DNA from 2 places in the Micromonospora sp. WMMD714 genome. Region 1 is predicted to be linked to the other one. Evidence: riboswitches for the same ligand, from Rfam matches in the RefSeq annotation. Region 1 holds a riboswitch; the other holds the start of a gene.
What was found. Region 1 has a riboswitch for thiamine pyrophosphate ahead of thiE (thiamine phosphate synthase). Riboswitches for the same ligand answer to the same signal wherever they lie in the genome.
Positions count from the first base shown of each region.

Region 2: it holds a riboswitch for thiamine pyrophosphate, as region 1 does, so the genes downstream of both, O7625_RS00275 (ECF transporter S component) here and thiE (thiamine phosphate synthase) in region 1, are expected to answer to the same signal.

Region 1 covers NZ_CP120744.1:707,189-711,392, reverse strand. Annotated here, with positions in the region: gene O7625_RS03160 (ThuA domain-containing protein) at 1-1,111, opposite strand, end outside; TPP riboswitch at 1,451-1,559, shown strand; gene thiE (thiamine phosphate synthase) at 1,554-2,180, shown strand; gene thiO (glycine oxidase ThiO) at 2,351-3,421, shown strand; gene thiS (sulfur carrier protein ThiS) at 3,431-3,631, shown strand; gene O7625_RS03140 (thiazole synthase) at 3,637-4,204, shown strand, end outside.
Region 2 covers NZ_CP120744.1:63,473-67,676, forward strand. Annotated here, with positions in the region: gene O7625_RS00265 (DUF6328 family protein) at 1-314, opposite strand, end outside; gene O7625_RS00270 (alpha/beta fold hydrolase) at 444-1,274, opposite strand; TPP riboswitch at 1,425-1,530, shown strand; gene O7625_RS00275 (ECF transporter S component) at 1,606-2,196, shown strand; gene O7625_RS00280 (ABC transporter ATP-binding protein) at 2,230-3,657, shown strand; gene O7625_RS00285 (energy-coupling factor transporter transmembrane component T) at 3,654-4,204, shown strand, end outside.

The DNA of each region.
Region 1 (4,204 bases):
CGCCACCGGCCGGTGCGTAGTACAGGTAGATCCACTTGTTGGTGGCGAAGTCCGGGTCGAGGCGCAACCCGAGCAGGCCGTCCTCGTTGCCGGTGAAGACGTCCAGCCGGACGGCGGTGACCGTGTTGCCGGTGTCCGGCTTCACGATCTGCACCCGGCCGTCGCGCTCGGCGTAGAACACCCGGCCGTCCGGAGCGATGTCCAGCTCCATCGGGTTGTTGGTGTTGCTGTCGAGGGTGACCTTCTCGAAGTTCGCGGTCTTGGAGGCGCCGCAGTCGGCGTTCTCCACCCCGGCCGCGGTACGGATGCCGCCGAGCAGGTGGCTGAGGAACTCCGGCTCGGTGTACGACGCCTGGGTGTGGCCGCCGCCGGTGTACCAGGACCGGCCGCCGTCGTAGTCCTGGCACCAGGCGGTGGGGTGGTCGGCGCCCATCGCGCCGGCACCCGGGCTGTAGGACTTCTCGTCCAGGCTGGCCAGCACGTGCACCTTGGAGCGCGGGTTGGTGCGGAAGTTGTACCACTCGTCGAAGCGGGACCAGCGGTCCGGCAGGTCGGCGGTGGACGGGTGCGCGTGGTCCTCGACCTTGACGGTGGCCTGCTGGTTGGCCGGGTGGCCGGAGAAGTACGCGCCGACCAGGTTGCCGTACCAGGCCCAGTCGTACTCGGTGTCCGAGGCGGCGTGCACGCCGGCGTAGCCGCCGCCGGCCTTGATGTAGCGCTCGAACGCGGCCTGCTGGGTGGCGTCGAGGACGTCACCGGTGGTGGAGAGCCAGATCACCGCCTGGTACTTGGCCAGGTTGGTGTCGTTGAAGGCGGCCCCGTCCTCGGTGGTGTCGACGGTGAACCCGTTGTCGGTGCCGAGCTTCTGGATCGCGGCGATGCCGGCCGGGATGGCGTCGTGCCGGAAGCCGGCGGTCTTGGAGAAGACCAGGACGGAGAACGGTTCGGCGGCTGCCGCCGCCGGTGCCGGGGCGGCCTGTGGCCGGGCCGCCGCGACGGGAGCGGCCTGGGCGGGGGTGCCGCCGATCAGGCCGCTGGCGAGTAGGGAGAGGGCCAGTAGACCGGCGCCCAGTGGGCCGCGACGTGCGCGGCGATGGCGGGATGGAGACACTCCATGCTCCTTTTGTCCGTGCTGGACAGTGGTGGGGGCATGGGGACGACTCGCCGCAGACCGTCCCCGGTCGGATGGGTGCGGGCCCGCCGAGGTCCGCATCGGTGGCGATCAGGTGCCGGCCTCGTCGAGGCCGCGCACCGGAATAATGTCGATCGGTTGAACAAATTAGCGCCGCTGGATTGGTTTCCGGCAAGGCATGAGCATGTAACGATTCGGTATCGTCGACTCACCTTTCCGGCTTATGTGGAGAGAGGGGGGCAAAAGACAGTCATCGATGGGCTTGGATCAATCTAACACCCCTTGGCGGATCAGCGGATCTGTCGTACGGTCACAGACACGTGACCCACGGGAGCCCGGTACACCGGGCTGAGAGGGGGGCTGAGAGCCCCCGACCGTCGAACCTGATCCGGATAATGCCGGCGCAGGGAGGAGAGTTGCCGTGCCGTCCCTCGGCCGCCTGCACCTGATCACCGACACCCGACCCGGGTGCGACCCGCTCGCCGTCGTCCGGGCCGCCCTCCCGGTGGCCCGCGCCGAGCTGGTCGTCCAGGTCCGGGTCACCGACGCGACCACCGACCGGCAGGCCTACGACCTGGCCCGCCGGGTCCGCGCCCTCTGCCTGCCCTACCGGGCCACCTGCCTGGTCAACGACCGGCTGCACGTGGCCCTCGCGGTGGACGCCGACGGCGGCCACGTCGGCGCGGACGACCTGCCCGTGGCGGCGGCCCGCCGGGTCCTCGGCGTCGACGCCGTGCTCGGCGCGACCGCCCGGGAACCCGGCGGCGCGGCCCGGGCGGTGGCCGCCGGGGCCAGCTACCTGGGCGTCGGCCCGTGCCACCGGACCACCACCAAGACCGGCCTGCCCGACCCGATCGGCCCCGCCGGGGTACGCGCCGTCGCCGAGGCCGTCACCGTGCCGGTGATCGCCATCGGCGGGGTGACCGCCACGACGGTGCCGGCGCTGCGGGCCGCCGGGGCGTACGGGGTGGCCGTGGTCGGGGCGCTCTCCGCCGTCGCCGACCCGGGCCGGGCCACCGCCGGGCTGATCGCGGCGCTGACATGCTGACCCCGGCCGCCGACCCGGGCCGGGCCACCGCCGGGCTGATCGCGGCGCTGACATGCTGACCCCGGCCGCCGACCCGGGCCGGGCCACCGCCGGGCTGATCGCGGCCCCGGCATGCTGACCCCGGCCGCCGATCAGAGCCGGGCCACCACCCGGCCGGCCGTGGCGCTGACATGCTGACCGGGCCGGACGTCGCCGTGGTCGGGGCGGGACCGGTCGGGTTGGCGATCGCCTGGCGCTGCGCCGCCCGTGGCCTGCGGGTGGTCGTGCACGATCCGGCCCCCGGCTCCGGTGCGTCGCGGGTCGCCGCCGGCATGCTCGCCCCGGTCGCCGAGGCCTACTTCGGGGAACGGGAGCTGACCGGGCTGCTCGTCGACTCGGCCGCCCGCTGGCCGGGCTTCGCCGCCGCCCTCACCGCCGCCGCCGGCACCGGCTTCGGACACCGCACGGACGGAACCCTGGTCGTCGGGCTGACCGGGGACGACCTGGCCGAGGCGCGCCGACTATGGACGTACCAGCAGGGGTTGGGACTGCCGATCAGCGCGCTGCGCCCGTCGCAGCTGCGGGACCGCGAGCCGGCGCTGACCCCCCGGCTGCGCGGCGGGGCGGTCGCCCCCGGCGACCACCAGGTCGACCCGCGCCGGCTGGTCGCCGCGCTGCGGGTCGCCGCCGAACGGGCCGGCGTGACCCTGCTCCCCGGCGCGGTGACCCGGCTGGCCGACCTGACCGCGCCGGTCGTCGTGGTCGCCGCCGGGTGCGGCGCCGCCGCGCTGACCGGGCTGCCGGTCCGCCCGGTCAAGGGCCAGGTGCTGCGGCTGCGCGCGCCCGACCACCGCCCGCCGTGCTTCCGTCACGTCATCCGGGGGTACGCCGACGGCGAGCCGGTCTACCTGGTCCCCCGGGACAGCGGCGAGGTGGTGGTCGGGGCGACCGTGGAGGAGCGCGCCGACACCGAGGTGACCACCGGGGCGGTGCTGCGGCTGCTCCGGGCCGCCGTCGATCTCGTCCCCGAACTCGCCGAGTACGAGCTGGTCGAGGCGACCGCCGGGCTGCGGCCCGGCACCCCGGACAACGCGCCGGTCCTCGGGCCACTGCCCGGCCGGCCCGGCGTGTTCGCCGCCACCGGCCACCACCGGCACGGCATCGTGCTCACCCCGGTCACCGCCGACCTGATCACCGAGCTGATCGTCACCGGCCGGCCGGACCCGCTGCTCACCCCCTTCACCGCCGACCGGTTCCACTGAGGAGGACACGTGCGACTGATCGTCAACGGCGTCGGCCGTGAACTGACCGGCGGCGCGACCGTCGCGGACCTGGTCGCCACGGTCACCGAGCAACGCCGCGGGCTCGCCGTCGCGGTCAACGGCGAGGTGGTCCCCCGGGGCGGCTGGCCGGCGACCCTGCTGCGCGACGGTGACCGGGTCGAGGTGCTCAGCGCCGCGCAGGGCGGGTGACCGGGATGCCCCTCACCATCGCCGGGCAGACCTTCACCTCGCGGCTCATCCTCGGCACCGGCGGCGCGGCCAACCTGCACGTGCTGGAGCAGGCGATCCGGGCCTCCGGCACCGGACTGGTCACCCTGGCCCTGCGCCGGGTCGACACCGCGCCCGGCACCGCCGGGGGACTGCTCGACCTGCTCGACCGGTGCGCGGTGCGGCTGCTGCCCAACACCGCCGGCTGCTACACCGCCGCCGACGCGGTGAAGGTGGCCCGGCTGGCCCGGGAGGCGTTCGACACCGACTGGGTCAAGCTGGAGGTGATCGGCGACGAACGCACCCTGCTCCCCGACGGGGTGGAGCTGCTGCGGGCGGCCGAGGAACTCGTCGCCGACGGCTTCGTCGTGTTGCCGTACACCTCCGACGACCCGGTGCTGGCCCGCCGGCTGGCCGACGTCGGCTGCGCGGCGGTGATGCCGGCCGGTGCCCCGATCGGCTCCGGGCTGGGCGTGACCAACCCGCACCACATCCAGCTGATCCGGCAGAGCGTCGACGTGCCGGTGATCCTCGACGCCGGGATCGGCACCGCCT
Region 2 (4,204 bases), 640 kb from region 1:
ACCAGCATGAAGGCCAGGCCGCCGGTCGCCATCCGGTGCGCGAAGCGGACCAGCTCCGGCTTGCGACCCTGGCGGAACAGCGCCCGGTGGAAGGCGACCGGCGAGATGATCATCGCGGTGGCCGCGGCGGCGGACAGCAACGCGAGAATGTAGACGTCCCGCTGGAACTCGCTCGTCCGGGTGAAACCGTTGCTGAACGGCAGGGTCAACAGGAAGGCGAAGAGGATCTGCACGCCGGTCTGGGCGACCCGCAGCTCCTGGAGCAGATCGGCGAAGTTGCGCTGCCAGCGCTGCTTCTCGGATTCCTTCGACACACGCTACCTCCGGATGAGACGGTACGACCGACGGGAGCACCTCCCGTCGGCAGCAACGCCTGTGCCCGATCCGGCATCGCACGAAACCGATTCACGAACCCCTATCGCCCCCTGCGCCGACGGGACGGCTCAGCCGGCCCCGCGCACCCGGGCCAGGATCGCCTCGGCCAGCGGCCCCGGGGCCCGGTCGGGAATCCAGTGGCTGACCCCGGCCAGCACCACGAACCGGTAGTCCCCCGACACGTGCCGGGCGCAGGCCTGCGCGGCGGTACGCCCGACCGCCACGTCCCGGTCGCTCCACACGTAGCTGGTCGGCACCGACACCGGGCCGACCACCTTCAGGTCCCGCCCCGCCATCGCCCGGTACCAGTTCAGTGCCCCGGTCAGCGCGCCCGGCAGCCGCATCGGCCCGGCGTACCGGGCCACCCGGGCGGAATCCCCGACCCCGGCCAGCAACCGGCGCAGCACCGCCCCCCGCCAGGCCAGCAGCACCCTCTCCGCCAGGCCCGCCCGGCGGAACAACGCCATGTACGCCGAGCGCGCCCGCTGCGCCCGGTCGGCGGTCAGCGCGTACCCGAAGGCCGCCGGATGGGGCACCGAGACCGCGGTGAGGGTACGCACCCGCTCCGGGTGCCGGGCGGCCAGCGCCCAGGCGACGATCGCGCCCCAGTCGTGCCCCACCACGTGCGCGGCGTCGACGCCCAGCGCGTCCAGCACCGCCACCGCGTCGGCGACCAGCTCCGGCAGCCGGTACCCGGCCACCCCGGCGGGCCGGGCGTCGGGCGAGTAGCCCCGCTGGTCCGGGGCGTAGGTGCGCAGCCCGGCGGCGTGCAGGGCGGGCACCACCGCGTCCCACTCCCCGCCGTGCTGGGGGAAGCCGTGCAGCAGCAGCACGGGGTCACCGCCCTCCGGGCCGCCGACCCGTACGTCGAACGTCAGTCCCCGCGCCGGTACCCGCATGACCGGCAGCCTACCCAGCCACCCGCACCAGGGCCGACGCCCGCCGGTGGCCGGCGACCCGGACGCCCGGCTGGCCGGTGACGAATGCCGGGAACCGTGGCCTGCTGGGTCGTCGCCGCAGGTCGGTGCTAGCGTCTGCCGAGACAACTTCACATCCGACAGGGGAGCGCACAGCGCTGAGAGTGCGGGCACCGCCCGCAGACCCTCGAACCTGATCTGGGTAATGCCAGCGCAGGGAGTTCGGTCGACCTCCAGCCGCGCCGCCGTCCGGCAGCAACCGGGCGCGGCGTGCGTCTTCTCCTGGTTCGCTCGCTGGACTGGGAGTACCGACATGCAGCACACCGACAGCAACCGGTGGCGCACCATCGACATCGTGGTCGCCGCCGTGATCGCCGTGGCCTTCGGCGTCATCTTCTGGGCCTGGGGCCTGGTGTGGAAGGCCGCCGACCCGGCGTTCGCCGCCGCACCGGCCAGCCAGGCGGTGATGTACGGCGTCTGGCTGGTCCCCGCGGTCCTCGGCGGCCTGGTGATCCGCAAGCCCGGGGCGGCCCTGTTCTGCGAGGCCGTCGCCGCCACCGTCTCCGCGCTGCTCGGCGCGGAGTGGGGCGGGGTCACCATCGTCCAGGGGCTGATCCAGGGGCTCGGCGCGGAGCTGGCCTTCGCCGCGTTCCGCTACCGGTCGTACCGACTGCCGGTGGCGGTGCTGGCCGGCGCGCTGACCGGGCTGAGTGCCGCCCTGTTCGACTTCTTCGTCTGGAACGCGAAGTACGCCCTGGCCAGTTACCGCCTGCCGTACGCGGCACTGACCGTGGTGAGCGCCGCCGTGGTCGCCGGGCTCGGCGGCTGGTACCTCACCCGCGCGCTGGCCGAGACCGGGGTGCTGGACCGGTTCCCCGCCGGGCGTGACCGCAGCCTGGTCTGACCCTCCCCTGGCGACCATGGAGGTGCCGGCGACGTGGCGAGTGTGAGGCTGGCCGGCTTCGGCTGGCGGCACGCCGGGCGGCGGGCCTGGGCGGTACGCGGGGTGGACCTGCGCGTCGACCACGGCGAACGGGTGCTGCTGCTCGGTCCCTCCGGGGCCGGCAAGAGCACCCTGCTGGCCGCGCTGGCCGGGCTGCTGCCGGCGGACTCCGGCGAGCAGGAGGGCACCGTCGAGGTCGACGGCCTCGATCCGGCCAAGGCCCGCGAGCGGGTCGGCACCGTGTTCCAGGACCCGCAGTCCCAGCTGGTGATGGCCCGCAGCGGCGACGACGTGGCGTTCGGCCTGGAGAACCGGGGGGTGCCCGGCGACGAGATCTGGCCCCGGGTGGACGAGGCGCTGCGCCGGGTCGGCTTCCCGTACCACCGGGACCGGCCCACCGCCGCGCTGTCCGGCGGCGAACAGCAGCGGCTCGCGCTGGCCGGCGTGCTGGCGCTGCGCCCCGGGCTGCTGCTGCTCGACGAGCCCACCGCCAACCTCGACCCGGCCGGCGCGGAGCTGGTCCGCCGGGCGGTGGCCGGCGCGCTGGACGCCGACACCACCCTGGTCCTGGTCGAACACCGGGTCGCCGACGCGCTCGCCCTGGTCGACCGGGTGGTGGTGCTGGCCCCCGGCGGCGGGGTCCGGGCCGACGGGCCACCGGCGGCGGTCTTCGCCGCCCACGGTGCCGCGCTCGCCGCCGACGGCGTCTGGGTGCCCGGCCACCCCACCGTGCCCCGCCGGGCCGCCGGGCCGCCGGGCGCGGAGCTGCTCACCGTCGACCGGCTCGGCCTACCGCCCCGGCTGGCCCCCACCGACCTGGTGGTACGCGCCGGCGAGGCGCTCGCCGTCCGGGGCCCCAACGGGGCCGGCAAGTCCACCCTGGCCCTGCTGCTCGGCGGCCTGCTCCGCCCCGGCACCGGCCGGTCCACCGCCACCGCCGCGCTGGCCGGCGGGGACACCCGCACGCCCCCGCACCGGTGGCGGGCCGCGGCCCTGACCGGCCGGATCGGTTCGGTGTTCCAGGATCCGGAGCACCAGTTCGTCACCGGCACCGTCCGCGACGAGCTGGCCCTCGGCCCGCGCCGGACCGGCCGCCCGGAGACCGCCGTCCGGGCCACCGTCGACGGGTTGCTGGAGCGGCTGCGGCTGACCCGGCTCGCCGGTGCCAACCCGTACACCCTCTCCGGCGGGGAGGCCCGCCGGCTCAGCGTGGCGACCGCCCTGGCCACCGCGCCCCGGCTGCTGATCTGCGACGAACCCACCTTCGGCCAGGACCGCCGGACCTGGGGCGAGCTGGTCGACCTCTTCGCCGACCTGCGCGACGCCGGGCACGGCGTCGTCTGCGTCACCCACGACGTGGACTTCGTGGCCGCGCTCGCCGACCGGACGCTCACCCTGAGCCCCGCCCGGGAGGGTTCGTGATCGGCCTCGGACCCGTCGCGACGCCCGGTGCGCCGCTGGCCCGGCGCAACCCGGTGGCGAAGCTGGCCGCCGGGCTGCTCTTCTCGTTCGTCCTGGTGGCCAGCCTCGACCCGGTGGCACCGGCGGTCGCGATCGCCGTCGAGTTGGCGCTGCTGCCGCTGTTCGGCATCCGCTACCGGGTGCTGGCCCGCCGCGCCCTGCCGCTGCTGGCCGGCGCGGTCGGCGTCCTGGTCACGCTGGTCCTGTTCGCCGCCGACCGGTCCGGCCCGGTGCTGTGGGCGGCCGGGCCGCTGCTGGTCACCTCGGGGGTGCTGGTCACCGCGCTCGGCCTGGTGCTGCGGATGTTCGCGGTGGCCCTACCGGGCGTGATCGTCTTCGCCACCACGGATCCGACCGACCTGGCCGACGCGCTGGTCCAGAACGCGCGGGCACCGGCCCGGTTCGCGATCGGCGCGCTGGCCGCGTTCCGGCTGGTGCCGCTGCTCGGGCAGGAGTGGCAGATGTTGACCATGGCCCGCCGGGCCCGGGGGGTGGACGCCGGCCGCAA